Linked DNA regions of Candidatus Ruthia magnifica str. Cm (Calyptogena magnifica). The protein of the gene in region 2 binds, or shares a complex with, the protein of the main gene of each other region. Links are inferred from orthologs where the notes say so. Each region holds a gene or a part of one and is shown on either strand. Other genes may lie near its edges. The genes, in order: trxA and trxB.

What was found.
Region 1: the proteins of trxB (region 2) and trxA are in contact, whole or in part, in a crystal structure (PDB 1F6M), measured with the Escherichia coli proteins. The link is inferred for Candidatus Ruthia magnifica str. Cm (Calyptogena magnifica) from one-to-one orthologs.

The regions. Positions count from the first base shown.
Region 1 is NC_008610.1:517,890-530,512, reverse strand. The notes cover bases 3,800-6,489. They hold trxA (thioredoxin TrxA), read right to left. Parts: upstream 5,463-6,489; coding sequence 5,136-5,462; downstream 3,800-5,135. Other genes in these bases: glnD ([protein-PII] uridylyltransferase), read right to left, coding at 5,558-6,489; rho (transcription termination factor Rho), read right to left, coding at 3,800-5,016. Outside these bases: RMAG_RS02410 (exodeoxyribonuclease VII small subunit), read right to left, coding at 1-187; polynucleotide adenylyltransferase PcnB, read right to left, coding at 829-1,968; queF (preQ(1) synthase), read right to left, coding at 1,989-2,375; LPS export ABC transporter permease LptF, read right to left, coding at 2,426-3,541; more of rho, read right to left, coding at 3,754-3,799; more of glnD, read right to left, coding at 6,490-8,077; gltX (glutamate--tRNA ligase), read right to left, coding at 8,115-9,479; RMAG_RS02370 (tetratricopeptide repeat protein), read right to left, coding at 9,485-9,934; RMAG_RS02365 (Mth938-like domain-containing protein), read left to right, coding at 10,014-10,376; rod shape-determining protein RodA, read left to right, coding at 10,373-11,512; RMAG_RS02355 (D-alanyl-D-alanine carboxypeptidase family protein), read left to right, coding at 12,308-12,623. UniProt on the Escherichia coli protein: Participates in various redox reactions through the reversible oxidation of its active center dithiol to a disulfide and catalyzes dithiol-disulfide exchange reactions.
Region 2 is NC_008610.1:48,003-60,718, forward strand. Bases 3,466-6,248 are described here. They hold trxB (thioredoxin-disulfide reductase), read left to right. Parts: upstream 3,466-4,276; coding sequence 4,277-5,221; downstream 5,222-6,248. Other genes in these bases: RMAG_RS00250 (DNA translocase FtsK), read right to left, coding at 3,466-4,228; RMAG_RS00265 (aspartate carbamoyltransferase catalytic subunit), read right to left, coding at 6,172-6,248. In the rest of the region: RMAG_RS05745 (hypothetical protein), read left to right, coding at 103-393; RMAG_RS00245 (outer-membrane lipoprotein carrier protein LolA), read right to left, coding at 1,387-1,968; more of RMAG_RS00250, read right to left, coding at 1,961-3,465; more of RMAG_RS00265, read right to left, coding at 6,249-7,134; Holliday junction resolvase RuvX, read right to left, coding at 7,115-7,543; RMAG_RS00275 (lytic murein transglycosylase), read right to left, coding at 7,540-8,724; RMAG_RS00280 (FAD:protein FMN transferase), read left to right, coding at 8,737-9,663; RMAG_RS05940 (hypothetical protein), read left to right, coding at 9,768-9,965; RMAG_RS06180 (hypothetical protein), read left to right, coding at 10,255-10,578; RMAG_RS06080 (AAA family ATPase), read left to right, coding at 10,476-10,703; RMAG_RS06085 (AAA family ATPase), read left to right, coding at 10,733-10,948; fluoride efflux transporter CrcB, read left to right, coding at 10,948-11,340; gshB (glutathione synthase), read right to left, coding at 11,337-12,299; ribosome maturation factor RimP, read left to right, coding at 12,516-12,716.

The DNA.
Region 1 (12,623 bases), 470 kb from region 2 along the record:
CTTGCTCAGTTAGCATAAAAATTTTTTGTTCTGCTTCATTTAATGCACTTTGGCATAGCTTGGTTAACGCCACACCTTTAGAAAAGTAATCAAGCGAATTCTCAAGGCTTAAATCACCAGATTCCATGGTTTTTACAATTTTTTCTAAATCGATTAAACCCTGATTAAAATCAAATTTTTTTGCCATTTTACCTTTTCCTCAACTACTTGTTTTTTTAGTATTTTATCTATTATTTTTATTGATAGTATTTTTTCAAGTATAGAAAATAATTTAATTTAAAAAGTAACCCAAATTTGTAAGCAAAGTATAAACGGCTAATTTATCAGTATTTAGACGCTTAATCATTTACTGGTAGCTGTGATAATCACTAGCGTCTATGTCAATATTTTTTCTAAACTTAGGCTCAATCAACCTTCTGGATGTTGGTATTTGATATTTGATAATCCCAGTTTTTAATGTATCGATTAAACTTTTAATGGAAAATTTAGAGGCGTTATACGAAACCCCATAAAAGGCATTGCCACAAAATATAAAACTAAACTTAAATAAATAATTCTGTCTTGATTGTTAGCTTTTATTTTTGCTAACATCAAGTTAGTTAATTCATGCAAGACAAATACATTGGTTAAGTACCATTATATTAATCAAATTTTTCATAAACATGATTCATAACACGTTGAATGGATACATAAGAAGACAAAAGTTTTTTAACTTTTTAATATCCCCATTACTTTTGACAGTGGTAAATATTCGATAGCCTTTTTGCTTTAATCCTTTAGCTAAACATAAGCCAATACCACTTAAATAGCCTGTAATTAAAACTGATTTCACTGTTGGGCTTTGGTCCAAAATTTAGCCGCTTCAACTAATTCTGGGTTAATGCTCATAGAGCGTAATAATAAAAAATCGTATGCCATTCTAAAACGTGGATTGCTTAGTAATACTTTGACTTTTTTTGGTTGCATTTTTTCCAATCTTGATTGCATTAGCCAAATATCCTTAATTATAGCACTTAACCACCTGGGTAACGAAACTTGTTTAATTTGATTAATAATCACCTCCTCAGAAGCCTGTTTCATTGCTAAAGACGAGCAACTTTGTTTCTTTTTAAGCGCAATAAAACGCTCATTATAGGCCCGCCATAAAAATACAGCAAATAAAAATACAGGCGTGACAGATTGATTTTTTTTAATTCTATCCGATGTGTTTAACAAGGCCTTTTTGATAAATTCATTCTTATGAGTTTGTTTAAATAAATATTTTAATAAACCATATTTTTCTAAGCGCTCATACACTTCAAACCCATACTCATTATGAAACAATTTAATACACTCTTCATACAAACGCACTGTAGAAATATTACCAAGAAGTGATGCTTGTTCAAAAATAGCCGACTTAATTTCATAACTCAATTGGAACTCTAATTTAGTTTGAAACCTAATAGCTCTAATCATGCGCACTGGATCTTGCTCAAACCTTATACCTGGATTGCCAATAATATGCATTTCTTTCGCTTTTATATCCTCAAGTCCGCCCACATAATCAATAATTTCTTGTGTTTTAATATCATAATAAAGCGCGTTAATATTAAAGTCCCTACGCACAACATCGTCTTCAATATTACCATAGCAATTATCACGAATAACAACACCGTTTTTAGCGGTTTGCACCTTACCCGACCTAAAAGTAGCCACTTCAATAAATTTACGTGCTGAAAACACAACGTGTACTAAACGAAATCGCCTACCAATTAAACGTGAGCGTTTAAATAATTTATGCACTTGTTCTGGCTTAGCATTAGTTGCAATATCAAAATCTTTTGGCTTTAAATTTAAGAGTAAATCTCTAACACAGCCACCTACTAGATAGGCTTTAAATCCTGCTTTATTAATAACATTAATAACCCTTAAAGCGTCTTTGTCTAGAAGTTTTTTATCAAACTTAATACTTTGATGAATAGCTTTCATAAAAAATACTAGCTCAAGTGCTATAAATCAACTTTGGCTTTAGGTGTCCAGTTTTTTTGTTTATGTTCAGTAATTATGGTTGTATAAACACCTCCACGAATATTAAAAATTGCTTTTAAGCGTATGAATCTTGGATTGCTTACTTGAACCAAATCATCAAGAATTTGGTTAGTGACTGCTTCATGAAATGCACCCTCATTTCGATACAACCAAATATACATTTTCAGTGATTTTAATTCTATACATGCTTTATCAGCAATATATGCAAAATGCAATGTGGCAAAATCAGGTTGTCCTGTTTTTGGGCATAAGCACGTAAACTCTGGCATATTAATTTGAATGATAAAATCTCGTTCAATTTTAGGATTATCAAAAACCTCTAAGACTTTATTAGGTTGATATGACATTAAACTTTTTCCTTCAAAGAAAAAAGGCGATTTTACACTTCAAAAAATTCTTAATTCCATTTATAAAAAATAAAAATCAGCAACAACATCACTAAATGCACCCACCATAGCCCAACAATTGGCGAAGATTCTCCTCGCTCTAAGGTTGATTTAGCAATTAATAAAACGTTATTATATACAATAAACATAACAACACCAACCAGTACGCCTAAATTTTTACCACTCCGTGGGGAAGTTTTTCCAAGTAATACACCAAGTACTGATAATATTAAAATACTCAAAGGCTGAGATATTCTCCATTGAAACTCTGCTATTTCTGTAAGTTTGTTAGAAAATAACAATTCAAACGTCGACTTTGATTCTACTTTCGTAACTGTACTAATAGATTTTTGCATCTTACCATCAATAATTTGCAAATCATATAGTTTAAAATTTAAGATTTTTTTATTTTTATTCGAAGGAAAGCCATGATAACGTGTACCATTTTTAAGACGTAAATACACACTGTTGGTGTTAAAGTTGGTGTATTTTTGAGCTTGCTTTGCTAAAGTTATAACTGGCTCATTATTGACCAATGTATAAATAAAAATCTCTTCCATATTTTGTTCTTTAGCATTATCAGCATCACTGACCTTTGATGCGTAAAAAACAATATCATTATTTTTAAACTCTTGAAACTCGTTTTTTTTAATAAAAGAAAATTCAGGTGTATTTTCACTACGTTCCATAATCAAGCCTCTTTGTTGCTTAGACCAAGGCACTACAACTGTTGTTAAAATAAAAATAAAAATAACAATAACAATAACAAGCGGCTGAATGAACACCATAAAATGCTTGTCACCTAGGCCTAATGAGTTCATCACAATGGCTTCTGAAGCCTTGTAAAGCTTACTAACACTCAAAATAATAGCCAATAACAAAGATAAAGACAAAATTAGAACAACATCTCTAATCATATTCAAACCAACCAATGGCAACAAGTCTGCAATAGGTATACCTTCCTTTGAAGTTTCTTTAATTATCAGCACTAATTGGTTACCAAAAACAACCAAACTAATCACAATAAATACCACACTCAAAAGCACCGATACATTACGCATTAAGTACCTAGCTAGAATGCTATTTTGTAATTTAAAAGTTCTAATTACTATAGGAGGGAGTTTCATATTTTAAGAGATCACTACACCAACCCAGTACAACTTAGAAAATACACTCTTTAGCGCCTCATGAGAGATAAGAAATAGTGCACTTTTAAAGAAAAATGCTGTTTATGGAGTTCATAAATTATATTAGGTTGGTGTGGTAGTCTCCTTGAGTATACTTAAAGTGATTGATAAGTGCTCAGCATAATTAGACAATGATTTTTAAAATCAATTTATTACTTTTTTTGCGACATTGAAGCGAAAAATTCATCATTTGTTTTGGTCAATTTTAAGCGATCAATTAAAAATTCAGCTGCCTCAACAGTGTCCATAGGATGCAGGATTTTTCGCAAAATCCATATTTTTTGTAATTCTTTTTCATTAGTAATTAATTCTTCACGACGTGTACCAGAAGCATTAATATTAATTGCTGGAAAAATTCTCTTCTCACTCAAACGTTTTTCTAAATGAAGCTCCATATTACCCGTACCTTTAAATTCTTGATAAATAACTTCATCCATTTTTGAACCGGTATCAATCAATGCAGTAGCAATAATGGTAATGCTTCCACCATTTTCAATGTTTCTAGCTGCGCCAAAAAAACGTTTAGGACGTTGTAGCGCATTAGCATCAACACCGCCTGTTAATACCTTCCCTGATGAAGGGGCAATCGTATTATAGGCACGTGCTAAGCGTGTGATTGAATCTAACAAAATAATCACGTCTTTACCTTGCTCTGCACGCCGTTTAGCTTTTTGAATCACCATTTCAGCGACTTGCACATGGCGTTTTGCTGACTCATCAAATGTTGAAGCAATCACTTCACCACGTACGGTGCGTGCCATTTCTGTTACTTCTTCAGGACGTTCATCAATTAAAAGCACAATCAATTCACATTCTGTATGATTAACTGAAATAGATGTAGCTATATTCTGCATAATCATGGTTTTACCTGCCTTAGGTGGTGCAACCAATAAGCCCCTTTGCCCTTTACCAAATGGTGCAACAAGATCAATCACTCTAGCAGTAATATCTTCGGTACCACCATTGCCAATTTCTAAATTGAGTCTTTCATTAGGATGAATAGGTGTAGGTGAGGCAAACAGCACCCTGTTTTTGACATTATTTGGATCTTCACCATTCACTTCCAATACTTTAATCAAAGCAAAGTACTTTTCACCTTTTTTAGGTGCTCTAATTTTTCCTGAAACTAAATCACCGATTGATAAATTGAAGCGTCTAATTTGATTAGGAGAAATATAAATATCATCTGCACCCGAGGTATAAGAATCATCACTTGATCTTAAAAAACCATAACCATCTTGCAGCACATCCAAAATACCATCGCCCAATATTTCTTCATCATTAGCCGCTTTAGCTTTTAGAATAATAAAAATTAATGTTTGTTTTTTAGCTCTAGAAATATTTTCTGCACCTAAAGATTGTGCTAATTCTAATAACTCTTCTGGGCTAAATTTTTTGAGTTCTGATAATTTCATGAATGTGTCCATATTAAGGGCTAAGCATTTTTACTTAACTAGAGGATATGTACCTAAAACGCCTAGAAGGTTTTGTTAAACTAAGTATTTAAAATAAAAACAATCAGTTATTTAATTTTTTAAATATTGGCATCAATAAATGTACTAAGTTCCGCTTTTGAAAGTGCACCCATTTTAGTTGCTTGAACAACACCATCAGAAAATAACAACATCGTTGGAATACCGTGAATACCGTACTTTAATAATGTTTGATCGTTCTCATCTATATTAATTTTGGTAATAATGACTTTACCATCATATTCATCAGCAATTTCATCTAATACAGACATTAATGCCTTGCATGACCCGCACCACTCAGCCCAAAAATCTACCAATACCACTTGTGATGAGTTAACAACATTTGCTTCAAAAGAAGCGTCAGTCACTACTTTAATTTTATCGTTCATATTTTTTGTAATGTTTTTCTGATAATGAAAAAAAGAAATAGCAGGACTGCTGACTGCATGAGATTATATCATTATTTAACTCGCATAATATTTTTTTACAATCTTTCTTCCAAGGCCTCTTTAAGCGCTAATTGTTCTACCATACTTAATGGTTGATTTTTAGCATTGCTAATAAAAAACACATCTTCAACCCTTTCCCCCATAGTGGCAATTCTAGCATTAATTAATGAAATATCTAATTCAAAGAAAACATAGGCAATATTAGAAAGTATGCCTTGCTTATCAATCACATTGATCTCTAATTGGGTTAAGTTCCACTGTTCATTCACATTAAAGCTAACTTTCATTTTATGATCAAAGTGTCGATATGTGTATATATCATGAGTTGTTCTTATGCTCACATCAAAATTATCCAGATCATTTTTGATTTCTTGATTTATATTGATGTGTTTAAGAGCTGCATCTTGCAAAACACTAATCGTGTTATACACTCTTCCATTCTTTGTGGTTAAAATTTTAGCATCCACAATATCAAGACCCAGTCTTTCAAGAATACTAATTAATTTAAAGAATAAGCCTTTAAAATCATCACACAGCACAAAAATATCAACCACATTGTGTTGTGAAATTTTAGAACTAACGATAATCTTATCCGAAGTTATTTTAATGGCAAAACTCAAATGCCATAAAATATCATCAATTTCATAACGCACATAATAGTCTTTAGGTAAAGCTGACAATACCCTTTCAACATCACTAATTTGATAACCTTGAGCAATAGAATCCTTAATAATAGTTTGTTTAATACCTTGTGCTCTTTGATCTACACTTGGGCGCTGATCATTATTACTTTCTAGGTATTTTTTGGTATTATAAAATAGTTTTTTTAGTAAAGAGTCTTTCCAACTATTCCATAAATCGTCTTTTGTTGCACGAATATCAGCGTTTGTTAATAAATACAAAAATTCTAAAAATTTAATTGTGACCACCTGTTCAGCAAAATGCTCAATCACTTCAAAATCACTAATATCTTGCTTTTGCGCAACCGCTGACATGAGTAAATGCTTTTCAACTAACTTTGAAACCAAATCAGTATCGCTCGTTTTTAATTGATGATGCTGACAAAACTCACGCACATCAATTGCACCCAACTGAGCATGTTCTCCATCTCTACCCTTGGCAATATCATGAAAAAGCCCTGCCAATAATAATAATTCTGGTTTTTGAATACCTTGTGCTATCTCGCTACAAAGCGCAAATTCCTTAGCAAACTCAGGTACAAAAAAACGCCTCAAATTACGAATCACAAACAACGTATGCTGATCCACTGTATAAGCATGAAATAAATCATACTGCATTAGACCCATAATCTTACCAAAAGTAGGAATATAGTGCTCTAAAATACCATAACGATTCATGAGTTTTAACGCTTTATTAACTCCTTGATTTTGTTGTAATAACTCAATGAATAGGCGATTATTCTTGCGCTTTTTGTAATAATGAAAATCAATTAAACTAATGCTATTTTGCATTTGTCTAAGCGTTTTTGCACTGATGCCACGCACATAATTATGCTTAGCAATGAGTAAAAATATTTCCATAAAAGCAGATGGCGTTTGAATAAAAACTTGATCATTAATTGAATAAATATAACCATAACTAATCATAAAGCGACTGTTCAAACGTTGTGTATTTAAAATCTCATCTTCTAATAATTGTAACAAAATGTCATTAAGGCGCGACACTCTAGTCACAGTTTGATAATAATCCTTCATAAAAGCTTCAACTGACAAAGAATCTCCATCAACATAACCCAGCATGGTTGCCACAGATTTTTGATATTGAAATGCAAGCCTGTCTTCACGTCGATTAGCGATAATATGCAGTGCAAATCTGACTTTAAATAAAAACAGTTGTGATATTTTTAATAACTCATACTCAGTCGTTGTTAAATATTGCTTATCGACCAGTTCAAACAAAGTATTGACATCAAAATACCACTTTGCTACCCAAACAATTGTTTGAATATCTCTTAGACCGCCAGGACTTTGTTTGATGTTTGGTTCTAAATTATAGGCAGTATTGGATAAATTTTGATGACGATTGTGTTGTTCTTTTTGCTTTTCAACTAAAAATGATTGATTTGACCAAACGCTAGATTTAATCACAGCCTTCATCTTTAAAAATAAAGATACTTTACCTAAAATAACACGAGATTCTAATAAACTAGTCACCACACTAATATCATCAATCACACTAATACAATCCTTTAAATCCCGAGTTGCATGTCCTACTTCTAAATTCACATCCCATAAAAATGTTAAAAAGCTAGCAATACTTTGTTGATAGGTATCATGCGCATCATCAGGAATTAAAATCAACAAATCTATATCCGAATACGGATGCAATTCGCTTCTACCATAACCACCAACAGCCACCAAACATAACTGATTTGAAAGGTTCAAGCTTTGCCAAATATCTTTAAGTAATTGATCAATCCCCTCACTTCTAGACAATACAAGTGTTTGAGTTACTTCTGGATTATTTAAAAAAATAACCTTGATTGAATCTTGTAGTGCTTGATACTGAGTTTTAAATATTGATAAATCTATCATATTTATGGGTATTTTTTACTATTGCTTATTCTATCTTTTAAGAATCAATCGCCATTTTTAAACGTGATAACGCTTTATTTTTACCAACCAGTTCAGCTACAATATCAATACTACCTGCATTGCCATTACCACTTAGTGCAAGCCTGAATGGTTGGCCTACTTTACCAAAACTAATGTTAAGCTCAAAACACACTTCTTTAACAGCTTGTTTAATGTTGTTGGCTTTCCAGATTCTTAGAGCTTCTAGTTTTGCAAATAAATGCTTGAGTGGTGTTTTATCTTTAAGGTATCTTTTGGCAAGTTTTTCATCAAAAGTATCGAAATCTTGATAAAACATTTTTACTTCACCTGCCATGTCAACCAAAGTTTTACATCTATTTTGCAAGTATTGAACAACCGCTTCAATATTAGGCGCATTTGTAATAGTAATTGCCTGGTTTTGCAGATGCCAAGTTAAATTATTAAGCAAATTTTCAACACTAGAATTTTTAATAATTTTTTGATTGAGCCATAAAAGCTTATCCTGATTAAAACTTGCAGGCGCCTTATTGATGCTCTTTAATTCAAATAATTTAACAATTTCATCCATAGAAAATATTTCTTGGTCTCCATACGACCAACCCAAACGAGCTAAATAATTAAGCAAAGCTTCAGGCAAAAATCCCGCATCTCGATAAGTCATGATACTTACAGCGTCATGACGTTTTGAAAGACGTGCACCATCACTGCTTAAAATCATGGGTAAATGAGCAAATTCTGGTAAATGCCAGCCTAATGCCTGATAAAGGTTAATTTGCTTGGGGGTGTTGTTAATATGGTCATCACCACGAATAACACAATCAATTTGCATATCATGGTCATCAACTACCACAGTTAAATTATAAGTTGGTGTGCCATCGCTGCGAACGATAATTAAATCATCCAATTCTTTATTATTGATTGAAATTTGCCCTTTAATCACATCATTAAAAATCACCAAACCATCTTCTGGATTGTTAAAACGTACAACACCATCATTTAGATTCTTATCTCGACAACAACCGTCATACCTGACTTTTTTACCTTGCTTGATTAAATCTTCATGTAAGATTTGTAGGCGCTCTTTAGAGCATTCACAATAATAGGCTTTTTTTTCATCTAATAGTTGCCGAACAACTTGCTTGTACCGATTAAAACGATCTGTTTGATAAAAAGGGCCTTCATCATAGTCAAGCCCAAGCCAATTCATACCTTGTAAAATTGCATCAACGGATGCTTGGTTTGAGCGCTCTAAATCTGTATCTTCAATACGTAATACAAATTTACCATGTTGCTTTTTGGCCCAAACCCAAGCAAAAAGTGCAGTTCTAGCACCGCCTATATGTAGGCAGCCTGTTGGGGATGGAGCAAATCTTGATTTCATTATTATTATGGACTTACTCTATCAGCTTTGTCAAACCAATATTTCGCTTTTTCTAAATCTTGTTTAACCTCTTTATCATCTTCAAACAACATGCCTAGTGCATACATCGGACCAGGAATGCCAAATTCAGCGCCTTTTTCAAACCACTCAATAGACTTTACAATATCTTTTTCTACGCCTTCGCCAGTCATATATGCTACACCTAGCATGTGATGAGCAAATGCATGCCCTTGACTTGCTGCTTGCAGGAAGTTTTCAAATCCTAAAGGCTGGTTTTCGACCATACCTAAACCATTCATTTGCATCATACCAACACGCCATAAAGCCTCAGTATTACCCTTTGTGGCAAGTGGGGCTAATAATTGATACGCCATGGTAAAATTCTTAGTATCAAATGCAGTAACGCCGCTGGATAAATCTGCATCGTATATGTCTGTATTGCTTAAATTTGACATCTGCCTCTCTAATATAGAAAGTAATTAATTTTACACTGTTATAATATGCTTTTACTCACCAAATAGTCACTGTAATATCATGGAATTTAACCAACAAGAAGCAAGTTATAACAGTATTGTTTCTATCGAAGAACGCTATGTTAAATTAGCACATGCACAGTTTAAAATTCCTTGTTTTATTTCTTCTCGTTATTATTGTGAAGTTGATATGGCTCATCTTGATGATATTGATAAAATTTCATTATTTCCCCTGTCTAATCAAGATGATATTGATTTACTAATTATCGGCACAGGTGCAACACATCAATTTTTACACCCAAAACAACAAGAGGCTATTCGGCAAATGGGTATTGGCACTGAAAGTATGAATAATAAATCAGCATGTCGAAGTTTTAACTTACTATTATCTGATACCAGATCTGTTGGTTTGTTATTGTTATGAAATTATTAAGTATTGCAAAAATACGCCATTATTGGCATTACTTTAAGATGGATACGCCTTTATTTTTATTGATTATAATACTCAGTGGATTTGGACTTGTTGTGCTTTATTCAGCCTCAGCGAGCTCTATACAAACTATTTATAAACAAGTGTTTCATTTTGTACTAGCAATTAGTGCGATGCTAGTAATTGCCCAAATACCACCCTACCAACTTAGGCGTCTTTCTCCTTACTTGATGTTGTTTGGTATCTTTTTACTGATTTTAGTCTTAGTTTTTGGCTCAAGCAGTGGTGGCGCTCAACGCTGGCTTAATTTGGGTTTTATACGTTTTCAGCCTTCTGAAATTATGAAAGTTATCGTCCCTATCGCCATTGCTTCAATTCTTAGTGAAAAAACCTTGCCGCCAAAACCACTACCTATTTTTTTATCCATTGTTGCCATTATTTTAATCGTAATACTCATTGCCAAACAGCCAGATTTGGGCACTTCGCTATTAATTGGCGCTTCTGGCTTTTACGTGTTGTTTTTTTCAGGCATCCATGTTCAAATTCTTAAAAATAATTGGTTGAATTTTGCACTAATTTCATCAATTATCACCTCAGGTGCTTATGTTACATGGAGCTATCTATTAATGGATTATCAAAAAAAACGCATCCTAACTTTGATTGACCCAAGTTCTAACCCGTTAGGTTCTGGCTATCATATCTTGCAATCAAAAATTGCGATTGGATCTGGCGGTCTGGTTGGCAAAGGTTTGGAGCAAGGCTCTCAATCTCAACTTAATTTCCTACCTGAGCATGCAACTGATTTTATCTTTGCTGTGATCGCTGAAGAATTGGGTTTTATAGGTGTTATATTCTTATTTATTTTGTACGGGCTAATTATCTATCGATTATTGGTAATTTCTTTCCAGTCAGAAGATAATTTTTCAAAACTATTAGGTGCGAGTTTAACTCTCATCTTCTTTACTTATATTTTTGTTAATATTGGCATGGTATCTGGGCTATTACCTGTAGTGGGTGTGCCATTACCACTGATTAGTTATGGCGGTTCATCACTCATCACTTTAATGTCTAGCTTTGGCATTGTCATGGCAATTCGCAAGCACAAAACACCAAGATATTTACAAAATTAATTTATTTTTCTAGCTTGATTGCTGCTAAAACTTTACCAGCGACTCATGATTTTATTAAAAAAATGGTTTTAACAAAGATGAATTACTCTTTATTTTTTTAAATAAAGAGCTAACACTTGTAGATAAAAATTTGTTTATTACTAAACAACGTATTAAAAATGACATCAACTTTTGACAAGGTAACTTAATAACGCTTAAACATACTGAAAAGTAAATACTGGGTTAATTGGCAAAAAATAAACCTAGGTATCATTTGTTCTTTGATTGCTAATACCTTAGCAGGTATTAGTGTCGGTCGATGTCATTACCCTATTAACTTAGAATAATGTATCTGCAAAAATTATTGTTACTATTTTTAATTGAGACCAATTACGGCAACAAAAAAGACACGTATTCAACTTTGGCAATTATAGAAAAAAAATTCTAGTTTATATCATGTGAAAACTTCATTCTATCTTTATTCATACAAAACTCTTATGGTGGCATGATGTGGGTGAATTTGCAAGACCTATTACGTTTCAATTAAAACACTGAAAATACACTAGATTAAGCGTCAACAAATCTAAAAAATATCCAAATATTGGCACAATAAAAGTTTGAATACTCATCAAGATATTAAAAATAAAATCAAATTAGCGTTTACCCACCATAAGATGAAATCAATGAAACTTGGTTCACTTTTTAGAATTTTTACGTGCTAACGCGTTATAATCATGATAATAGATGTACTGTGGTAATTTATCAACTATCAAATAAGTTCAGACAAGCATTAAACAACTAAACAACTAATACTTTATGCAATATCAATTAATCATCAAACCATTGGTCATCCTTATATCTTCTCTTGTCTTAAATACTCAAGCAGTAATCTTTATCACTCCAAAAGCACCGAAAATATCTACTGCTGCTTATAGTATTGTTGATTATAATTCCGGAAAAGTCATTGCAAGTAGCAAACAACATGACAAGCGTGCACCAGCAAGTCTAACCAAACTAATGACAGCCTATGTTGTTTTCCAATTTATTAACGATGGTCGTATCAGCTTAGAAGATGAAGTACGTATCAGTAAAAAGGCGTGGAAAACAGGTGGCTCAAAAAGTTTTGTAGAAG
Region 2 (12,716 bases):
TTAAGATTATCACTTAGATAGCTATTTTTAACCTATACACAAGGTGTTTTATCAGCATTTACTCTTTTTAATATACTAAGTTATACTGAAAAAAATAGTAATATGAGTAAAAATATTTCTACCTACTTTTTAGACATACTTAATAAATTATTAGAATTTTTTACATTCATGATGATGGTTATTGTAGGCAGTTACGCTTTTTTGGTTTTCAAGATTTTTGCTCATCTTTTAGTAAGGATTAACAAAATGCGTAATATGATGAATGTGATTGGCAGATTAAGAAGGGTTATATTGGTGAGTCTTGGCAAAGCCAACCGCATTACTGTGTTCAATATTACCTGTACAAGTAGTAACTTGCCCACTAGAATCATTTTGATGATGAAGCTGAAATAATTATGCCTATACCGTATCCAAATAGTATCAATATCTATTCGTGTACCCTTTGTATGGGCTAATAAGCCTGTTTGGTTTATTTAGTAGTAGTTTAGAGAATAGTACTTATAATCAAACATTTATCTTTAGAGCTTTTTAGTATTATCTGCATTTGTGTTATGATTTTTAATCTCATCTTATACGGCAATACTGACTAACTAAAAATAGGATTAGTTTTTTTATTGGTGTACATATCGATTGATTTTAAAAGACGAGTAATTTTATCCAAATGTCATCCTTTTTAAGCTCTACTAGCACTTTTGAAAAAATTTTTGAATAGGGATATTCAAATATATTGTTAATTTTGTTGTGTATCAAGTACCGGTCTATTTTTTATTTAGTGGTTTTTAGTTGCAACACTTAGGCACTTAACTAAGCTGGTTGTACGTTATCAGTCAAAAATTGAATGAAAATTGATGATTTTTTGCCATTAAATTAGCTACTACTTTTCTGGAAAATACAACATGGTTGTTTTTAACAAAATTTGTAGATACATCGTAGTTATGGGAGGGGATATTGTCGAAACTACATCTTTTTTGCTGATAATATGCTACGATCTCATCGTCTCTTTCGTCAATTTTGGTTAATTTAAATAGCCCCTTATTATTAATATAAAGTTTAGAATATTCAGTTGCATTAAAAGCCATCATCTTATTTTTGTAAAATTACTCAACTTGTACGGTAGGCAGAAGTCTACTTTTATTATATCATCATATTCTATTTTGTGGTACTGTGTGTTTTTATTGTGGTATTATTTGCTTGAGGCTTGCAATATGGGTGGTGGCTTTTCTAAGAATGAAAAAACATTGGGCGTTGAGTAGCTTGTTTGAGTTGAGTGAGAATGTCTTGCTTAAAATAACAAAACCGTAATAGATAAAGATCAATTATTGATTCGTAACATTTGCATAATGTTTGATGCATATGTTGCTTTGAGCAAAACTCAATTTCCAAAAACTATCTAAGTACATCAAATTCTGGTGCAAGGTTTAGCTCAAAGGCGTTTATTTTAATGTTTGGGTTGATGGATATTGAATCAAAGTTGACTAAAATTGTTTGATCTAGTTTATTGTTAAACGTAATTGCTTGTAACACATCATCTTTAAAGCCAAAACTCAATTGGTTGGCTTGCTGAGTGCTATACCAATCAATCTTATCTTTTGTGTGTGTATATTGTGGCGTATGACTGATATCGCTAGGTTGACTAATCAGCCAATATAATGGTGTTTGTGTTAAGTTGGTTGCTTGTATTAAGCTGGCTTGTTCTAATTCAATATCGATTAGCCACAATTCAGTATTATTTAACAGTAGTATTCGCTCGTTTGGTATTAGTGTATGCCAAATAAGTTGTTGTGGGCGTTTAAATAGTAAAGTTCCAGAAGAACTGGCTAACAGTGTGCCTGTGTTGCTATAGGTGATTTGTGTAAAATTGGCACTTAAACGTTCAAATGAGTTGAAAAAATTAGAAAACCCGTGATTACTGTTAGCAAAGCTAAAATTAGAAAATATAAGTATTAGAGTGCTTAAAAAATTAGTCATTAGTCATTAGTTTAGGCGCTAATACTTGACGATTACCAGACTTGTTCATACTACTCACCACGCCACTATTCTCCATATCTTCAATAATACGTGCTGCACGGTTATAGCCAATACGCATGCGACGTTGTAGACTAGAGATTGAAGCACGACCTGATGAGGTTACAATTTGTACTGCTTCATCATACAAAGCATCAAGTTCACTTGAGGTGTCTAAAGTGCTGTTTGAGTCTTGTAAATTATCCGATTCACTATGTGTGTTGAGAATGTCATCTAGATAATTAGTTTCAGAGTTTTCTTTTAAGAAACTAACTACGCGCTCAATCTCGCCGTCATCAACAAAGGCGCCGTGTACACGAGTAAGGTGTGACATGCCTGGTGTCATATATAACATATCACCCATACCGAGTAATTGTTCAGCGCCACCTTGATCAAGAATGGTACGCGAATCAACTTTTGAAGATACTTTAAAGGCAATACGCGTGGGTATGTTAGATTTAATCAGACCAGTAATGACATCCACACTTGGGCGTTGCGTGGCAATAATAATGTGAACACCTGAAGCTCGAGCTTTTTGTGCTAAGCGCACAATGAGCATCTCAACACGTTTAGCCTTGGCGCGATCCTCTTGGGCAAGGGCGCCAAGCATATCGGCATATTCGTCAATCACCAGCATAATCAGCGGTAGTACTTCTAACTCAGGCACTGTTTCATCTTCATCGGCGGTGCTTGAATTAAATGATGAATCAAGCAGAGGCTTACCTTCATCCTTATATTTTTTGACCTTCTCATTAAAGCCTTCAATATTACGTACGCCAAACTTAGCCAATAATGAATAACGACGTTCCATTTCATTAACACACCACCACAATGCAGAAGCAGCTTGGTTCATATCTGTTATAACAGGCGTAAGTAAGTGTGGAATATCAGCATAACAAGCCAGTTCAACAATCTTAGGGTCAATCATAATAATGCGCACTTCTTCTGGCTTGGCTTTAAAAAGCACACTTAAAATCATTGCATTTAGCCCAACTGATTTACCCATACCAGTTGCACCAGCAACAAGCAAGTGCGGCATTTTTGATAGATTAGCAGTAATGGGAATGCCATTAATATTCTTACCCAGACCCATGGTTAAAATAGAACTAGATTTGATAAAATTTTCAGAAGCAAGAATTTCTTTAAGGCTGATAATTTCACGTTGTGTATTTGGAATTTCCAAGCCAATAACAGGCTTTCCAGGGATAACATCAACAATACGCACACTTTTAACCAATAGAGCACGAGCCAAGTCTTTGTTAAGATTCATAATTTGACTGACCTTAACACCAGGTGCAAGCGATATTTCAAATTGAGTAACTACAGGGCCAGGAGTAACTGTAGTAACTGACACATAAAAACCAAAATCTTTAAGCTTGATTTCAACTTGCTGTGACATCTCTTTTAGTGCTTGTTTAGAATAACCCATAGTATGTTCAGTTGGCTCGTCAAGTAAATCTAGGCTTGGTAAACCAGTAACGATTGTCGTGTTAAATAGATTATAAGAGGTACTTTTTTTAATGTTCTTATTTGATCTTTCCTTTCCTTTTTTTATTTTAGTAAGCGTGCTGGACTTGGAGGTGACAGAAGTTTTTATAGCTTTTTTAGTTTTAGACTGTGTTCTAATATCGAGTATTTTTGTAAAAATACGATTCAATATATCGCGAATAGAGGAGAAAATATTAATCCATGAAGTGCTACTAGCAATGCTAAAGCTAATCATCATAATACTAAGATAAATAATGAGTGCTGCAGAGCCAAATAAAATACCAAAGTAACGATGCATGGTAATACCAATATAACCACCAGATGTGCTCGTATCTACGAAGTTTTGAGTTAAAAATGCTGTGCTAAAGACAATCAACGTGACAAGTGCGATAAAACGAAGGGTGGTTACTGAATATTTTGGCTTTTCTTGATCGGTACGTTTGTGGATATTCCAGCCTAGCCATATTAATGAGATTGGTATTAAATAGGCACCATAACCCAAAATAGATAAAGAAATATCACTTAAATAAGCACCAAATACACCTGAAAGATTAGCAACTGGCGCAACCAGAGCAACATCTCCAGAATAAGGATTTTCGTTAGCAGAATAGGTAAATAAGGCAGATAAAAAAATAAGACCCACGGCACTTAAAAAGATAAATAGTATTTCACTGACTATTTTGGTACGAGGTTTTTTTGAGTATCTTTTTGTGCTTATTTTGTTAATTTTTTTCAAAGTGGTTTATAATGCTTGGAATGTGTTCACAAAGTATAAAGTATTTATATGAGCGAAAATAAACATTGTAAAGTATTGATTATTGGCTCAGGCCCTGCGGGTTATTCTGCTGCAGTTTATGCGGCTAGAGCTAATCTTAACCCTATTATTGTAAGTGGCATGGAGCAAGGTGGTCAACTAATGAGCACCATGGGTGTAGATAATTGGCCCGGAGATGTTGCTGGCGTTCAGGGTCCAGATTTAATGGCACGTATGAAAAAACATGCCGAGCGTTTTGACACACAAATCCTTAACGACACAATTACATCAGTTAATTTTACCAAGCGTCCTTTTGTTTTAAAAGGTGAGACAACCACTTACACAGCAGATGCAGTGATTATTGCAACGGGCTCAAGTGCACATTATTTAGGTTTAGAGTCAGAAGAAAAATTTAAAGGCAAGGGTGTGTCTGCTTGTGCAACGTGCGATGGATTTTTCTATCGTGGGCAAAAGGTGGCAGTGATTGGTGGCGGTAATACCGCAGTTGAAGAAGCGTTATTTTTGTCAAATATTGCCGATCACGTTACTATTATCCATCGTAAGGATAAATTTTCTTCTGAAAAGATTTTATCTAACCAGTTAATTGAAAAGGCAAAAATAGGTAATATTACGATCGAATATAATCATAACCTTGATAAGGTATTGGGTGATACCATGGGTGTAACAGGGCTTCGTTTAAAAGATAATGATGGCAAGACAAAAAACATTGATGTACATGGTGTGTTTATTGCCATTGGTCATACGCCTAATACAGCTATTTTTGAAGGACATTTAGAAATGTCTCATGGTTATATTAAAGTACAAAGTGGTACACAAGGTAATGCAATGCAGACTAGTGTAGAGGGTATATTTGCAGCAGGTGATGTGACAGACCATATTTATCGTCAGGCGATTACCTCAGCTGGGTCTGGCTGTATGTCAGCATTAGATGCTGAGCGATTTTTAGGCGAATAAACTTTTTAAAGGTATAATTCTCTTTTTGCCAAAAAAGAACATAAAGGCCACATAGCTCAGTTGGTAGAGCAAGGGACTGAAAATCCCTGTGTCCCTAGTTCAATTCTAGGTGTGGCCACCATATTCAATTAAGTGCACTAAAATGTGTTTTTTGTTAAAGCCAGTCAGAAGGCTATGTTTTACGTAAGTCATTATTTTATCAATTGTGTAGTTTAAAAAGTATCAAAGAAATGACGATGTTTTAGTGTATTAATTTATATTATAGTTTTATAATATAATATATTTGCAATATTATTATTTTATGATAAAATACTTGCATGTTGCCACTCTCCCCTATGAACCCTCTCCTCAAGAGACAAGGTGGCGACATATTCATTTAGAATATGTTTGTGAAAATAAAACGTATACTTCTATTAATCAAGTACAATTTAACAGGTCTAACCTAAGCCTTCTGTTAATAAATTGCATTTTTAGACTAGTGTAGTATTTCAGAGCTAATATAGTTTTATTTGTAGAGTTGGAGAATTTTTTGAATCAGTGATACGCTTCTATAAATTTAATAATTTCACTAAGATTTTGAGCGTTTTTTCATTGTCAAGTAAATTAGTAATCATTTCTAAGACGGTCTTTATCTATGGTTGATACTTTTATAAAGCATAAGCCTATTATAATAACCCTGACACACTATTAACATGCTGGATTGTGCGCCTAATTTCTCCTTTTCATTAGCAGTTAGCAATTGAAAATATAGAGTTTATTAAAAATTTATGTCAATGTTTCAAGGGCAAACTTTCATGAAGATTATTTAAATAAATATTCTCAAATACTTCATTTAACTAGTCATTAAGTTTACGCAAGCAAAATAAGCCTAAAACGTCATGTGCTAGAGATAACATCGTCTGTATTTAGATGATGTAACGTGGTTTTAATTGATCAAATAAGTTTTTTACTCATGATTTGTTAACAAGAATTTGCATGACTGCCATACGTACTGCAATGCCATTAGTGACTTGTTGTAAGATGATTGATTGATTGCCATCAGCCACATTTGAATCAATCTCAACACCACGATTAGTTGGGCCTGGGTGCATTACAATAGCATCTGGTTTTGCTAATGCTAGGCGTTTTGGCGTGAGTCCAAAATTATCAAAATATTCTTGTTCATTGGGAATATCGGCTTCAATCATACGTTCTTTTTGTAATCTTAATACAATCACCACATCGCAATTTTTAAGCCCTGGCTCAATATCATCAAAATGTTTAACTACTGAACAAGGTGCCAAATTATATTGTAAGACTTTTGGGGCAATGAGGCGAATATCAGTCGTACCTAGTGTTTTAAGTGCTTGAATATCAGAGTGAGCAACACGTGAATGAGTGATATCGCCCACAATAGCGACTGATAAATTCTCAAATGTTTTTTTGTGTTGGCGAATGCTAAGCATATCAAGTAGTGCTTGGGTTGGGTGTGCATTAATGCCATCACCTGCGTTTAGAATAGAGACATCTTTTAAATGTTGTACCACGTGGTGTGGTAGGCCATTTTGTTTATGGCGAATCACAAACATATCAATTTGCATAGCCTTAAGTGTGCGCATAGTGTTAAGCAAATCTTCATTTTTTTTGAGTGCTGAGTTTGCAAGGTCAACGTTAATGACATTGGCACTGCTGCGCATTGCGGCAATCTCGAATGTGTTACGCGTACGCGTTGATGGTTCAAAAAATAAATTAGCAACAAAAATATCATCTAGTGCTTTGGATTTTTTTAAATTACCAGAGACGTCAATCAGGCTATCGGCCGTATCAAGAATGTGAATTAAATATTGTTTAGAAAGACCCTCAAGACCTAGTAGATGAATTAATTTACCGGAGTCATCTAGTTGAATGTGGTTACTAATCAAATCTTTTTTCATTGAGCCATGTTTGTAATATTAACTGTGATGATTGTTTGTCGACATCGTCACGTTGCGCGTTGTGATGATGATGATTGTATTTTAAAAGTTTTTTGGCCTCATTTGAGGATAAATATTCATCGATAAACTCAACCTCAATTTGGTAGCGATTTTTTAACTTATTGCCAAACGATTTGGCAATAAAAGTCATTGTCTGCTCTTTACCTTGTTGGTTAAATGGCAAGCCAACGACGAACTTGTTAATATTATGAGCACTAATAACTTCATTAAATGCCACCCAATTGGTTGAGCCATTTTTATGGTGCTTAATTACCTTGATACCCGTTGCTTGCATGGTTAAACTATTGGCGATTGCAATACCAGTGCGCTTAGTGCCAACATCAAATCCCAAATAAGCGCTAATATTCACTGAAGTTGTTGTAATAATTGATAGCCAACGTAGCCATCAATCGGTAAGTCGTTTTCTTTTTGGTAGGCTCGCGCTGCATGACGGGTCCTGGGGCCTGGAATGCCATCAGGTTCACCTGTATCAAAGCCAAGTTGGTTTAGTGTGGTTTGAATTTGTTTAATATTATTCCGACTCAGTGAAGGCTCGGTAATAGATTTTGCAAATAATTGATTTGCACCGATTAAACGATCAGACAAATGTCCCACAGATAATGCATATAAAATTGAATGATTCCACCTAAGAATGGCGTGAAAGTTTTGATAAACTAAAAACGCTGGACCATTATAGCCCATAGGCAATATGAGCGAAGCTTGCATGGTTGAATTGGGTAAATTGGTGTTATAAATTGTACGTATACCTAATGTTTGCCATTCATTGACTGTTTTTTTAGTGCTTAAATTTGCCAGATGATAATTAAAAGCTTTAGGAATGTTAACCTCACGCCCCCAACGTTCACCTTGGTGCCAACCATTTTTTTTTAGAAAATGTGCTGCACTTGCAAGAATGTCTGCTTGTGTGTGCCACAAATCAATTTTTCCGTCAGTGTTAGCATCTATAGCGTAAGCGGCGACATTGGTGGGTATAAATTGCATATTTCCCATTGCTCCTGCCCAAGAGCCTTGGGCATTTAAAGGCAGTTTTTTTTCATCAATCAATTTGAGTAAAGTTAATAATTCATGTGTAAAAAACTCACGTCGGCGCTTGTCAAAACTTAATGTGGCAAGCGAACGAATTAGATGCATTTTGCCAACATTTTTACCATAATTGGTTTCTAAACCCCAAAAAGCCACAACAATTTGTGATGGTACGCCGTATTTTTTATAATTTTCTTGTAGGTATTTTTGGTATTGTTGAAGCTTTTCCATGCCTTTGTCAAGCCTATTTTGATTCACTCTTAAGTTTAGGTAACGCCAAAAATTAAGATTAAATTCTGCTTGGTTACGGTCATATTCTAATACTTTTGGATTTGGCGTTAAATCATTAAAAGCGTTATTAAGTGTGGTTTGCGAGATGCCTAATTTTGTAGCTTGAAAACGAATATTGCTTAAGAATTGTTCAAAACTATACGTATTAGATAAACCTTGGGTATCATCTGCATATACAAGAGATGTCATCAGTAAAAAATAAATAAATCTTAACATACCAAAATTATAATGCCTACATTATTGATAATTTTTATTTTTTTATTTTTAAGTGCTTGTAGTGCTGATGAAACAAGACAAACTATCACTGGTACTACAATGGGTACTAGTTATAGTATCAAAATCAACAATAACTATGTTTCACAATTAATGATTGATAGACGTCTTGATGAAATTGAGCAGATATTTTCTACTTGGAATGAAACTTCTGAACTTTCACAATTGAATAAAGCACCGATTAATCAATGGATAAAGGTATCAGATGAATTGTTTTTTGTTTTAAGTCAAGCAAAAAAAATACACAAGCAGACGCAAGGTTTTTTTGATTCTGGCATGGGTCGGTTGATTAATATTTGGGGTTTTGGTACTATCAAAGTACAGGAAAAGCCCAGTCTAGAGAAGATAGGCCAAGCACTAGCAATTTCATCTATTGAGTATTTACGTTTGGATAATTCACGGGTTAAAAAACTTAAAGATGTGCATATTAATTTATCTGCCATTGCCAAGGGTTATGGTGTGGATGTGGTGACAAATATCCTAATCAAGAAAGGACTTAAAAATTTTATGGTGGAAATTGGTGGTGAGGTAATGGTTCAAGGGCAGTGGACAATTGGCATTGAAAAGCCAAATCATAGCATGCCGATTGCCATTGAATTACAAAATCAAGCTGTTGCCACCTCAGGGGATTATCGCAATTATCTAAAATGGCAAGGTAAAAAATATCAACACATTATAAACCCCCATACTGGATTGCCTGCTAGTACTAACCTAAGTTCTGTTAGTGTGATTCACAATAGTGCTATGATAGCAGATGCCTATGCAACTGCTATGATGGCAATGGGTAGCCAAAAGGCTCAAATATTAGCACAACAACTTAATCTATCAGTGGTGCTTATTTTGAGCCAGCAGTATGATTTTAAAGTGTTGAAAATTCGTTGAAATAAAGCTTGAATATTTACACTGAACATGTCAGTGTTTTATTTAAAATAAAAACATGCCTAACCATAGATCACTTGCTGAAATCTTAAGACTAAAGGGCCTAGATGATTTTTTGGTCAATCATGTTAAACACTAGGCATCCATTTCGTCAAGAGATTGATAACCAACGATTACACTCAATAATTTTATGGGGGTCATCAGATACGGGTAAAAGCACTTTAGCAAGGATTATTGTCAGTCAAGTCAAAGGATATTTTGAACAATTAAGTGCCGTGATGGGGCGAAAGAATTACGATCAGTAGTTGAAAATACTAAAAAACTCTAGAAAATAGGAAAACAAACACTGCTATTTGTAGATGAGATTCATCGTTTTAATAAAGTCTAGTAAGATGGCTTTTACTACATATTGAGTCAGGTTTATTAGTGCTGACTGGTGCAATGACTGAAAATCCTTCTTTTGAAATTAATAAAGCGCTATTTTCACGTTTAAGTGTTTATACACTAAATGTGTTGAACGTACAGGAACTTGAACAAATATTACAAAGAGCGTTCAAGCATGAATCATTAACTTTACTGGATGAGACGCTTAGAATGCAAATTATTAGTGCAAACAACGGTGATACGTGCAGATTGATTAATATTGTAGAGCAAATTTCTTTATCAGAATTAACCTCATTAAATTCTGAATCAATTAATCAGCTGCTACAAGATAAAATTAGTACCTTTGATAAAGGTGGTGATATTTTTTATCAACAATTATCTACTTTTCTAAATCAGTACGTAGTTCGTCTCCTGATGGGGCTTTGTATTGGATGGCAAGAATGTTGGTTTCTGGATGCGATGCAAAAACGATTGCTAGACGTTTATTGGCAATTGCCTCAGAAGACATTGGCAATGCTGATCCATGTGTGCTAGAAATTACACTTAATACTTGGGATATATTTACGCGTATGGGCGCTAAAGAAGGCAATCGAGCGGGGCCAGCTGTGGTGTATGTGCAGTTGCACCAAAGTCTAATACCGTGTAAAGTATTTAACTGAGCGATGGCTGAAGTCAAAAAACGCCAGATTTGCTTGTGCAAAAATATTTGTGCAATACGCCGACTCAGTTGATGAATGAATTGAGTTATGGAAAAGAGTATCGCTATGCACATGATGAGTCTGATGCATTTGCACGTGGGAAGACATATTTTCCAAACGAATTTGGTGGGCAGGTTTATCAGCCTAGCAATCGAGGTTTAGAGATTAAAATTGGTGAAAAATTGAAACAACTAAGAGGTTTGTAATGAGTGTTTTGCTCACAATTCTATTAATTGGTGTCGGTGCAACTATTGGTGCTAGTATGCGTTATTATTTAATCCAATTAATGAACACTACACTTGGCTCAGGTTTTCCTTATGGCACTTTAGGCGTGAATGTCTTGGGCTCGTTTTTGGCAGGCATGTTGGTGGTGATTGTGCTTGAAAAAGCTGCCTTACGTGAAGCATACCGGTTGATGCTGCTGATCGGCTTAACTGGATCATTAACAACCATGTCAACCCTATCTTGGGAATCTATTGAAATGATTAGTCTTGGGCATTATGGACAAGCAGGGCTTAATATATTACTTAACGTTGTCCTATCTCTGTCTGCTGTTGGTATAGGCACAGCATTGACCCGATATTTATTGATTTCTTAGTAGCGATTAGTGCTAATTTTTTGTTCAATAACATTAAGTAATTCACCTGCAATATTAAGGTTAAATTGCGTATCTAGCTCGCGAATGCAAGTTGGACTGGTAACGTTAATCTCAGTAATATAATCACCAATGACATCTAACCCAACAAATATTAAGCCTTTGGTTTTAAGTGTAGGTGCGATTTGTTCGCATAGATATCTATCTCTATCACTTAATAGCTGTCCAACGCCTTTAGCACCAGCGGCAAGGTTGCCCTTAAAATTACCTTTGGCAGGAATACGGGCAAGTGCATAATCAACTGGTTTACCATTAATCAACAAAATACGTTTATCACCTTTGTCAATGTCGGGCAAAAACGCTTGAGCCATGATTGGGTGTTTACCGTTGTTTGTTAGGCGTTTTAATACGGCATCTATCGTTATATCATATGATTCAAGTTTGAAAATATCATATCCCCCCATGCCATCAAGTGGTTTAATGACAGCAGTATTTTGTGTTTTAATAAAGGCTTTAATCTTGTTTTGATTAGCACTGACCAGCGTTTTTGGCATACAATGTGGAAAATTAAGGGCAAATAATTTTTCATTGGCATCGCGTAAGGATTGGGGCTTATTAACGACTAATACACCTTTATTTTCAGCTTGCTCCAATAAATAAGTGCTATAAATATAGGTCATATCAAATGGGGGATCCTTGCGCATTAAAATGACGTCAAATTCATCAAGTGTCATAACTACATTAGTTTTTCTTTCAAACCAATGATCAAGATTATTACTAACTGTGGTTTTTGCACAATCGGCAAATACTAGGCCATCTTGAGCAAATAAATCAGTGGTATCAAAGGTGTAAATCTCCCAACCTCGTTTTGATGCTTCTAACATCATGGCTAAGGAAGAATCTTTTTTTGGATTAATAGTGCTAATATCATTCATTAATACGGCAATTTTTATTTTTTTCATATTGAAATATTATAGTGTATAATTTATACATTTTAGTGCGGGGTGGAGCAGTTCGGTAGCTCGTCGGGCTCATAACCCGAAGGTCATAGGTTCAAATCCTGTCCCCGCTACCAGTTAAGTTGCTTTTTTTATTATTTTATTAATGAAAGAGTTGATTAAGACCCCCTTTCCAGGGGGTTTTTGTTATGCGTAGAAAGGTGAATGAGTAGGAATAATATGGCAAGAGTGACTGACAAAATTACCCATTTAATTGAGCTTGTTATTAAGGACATGTGCTATGAATTGGTGGGTATTGAATACGTTGCTAGCGGCAAACATAGTATCTTGAGGGTTTTTATTGATACAGATAAAAAAGGCGTTGGTGTTAACGATTGTGAAAAAGTCTCTCGTCAATTGAGTAGTATTTTTGACGTGGAG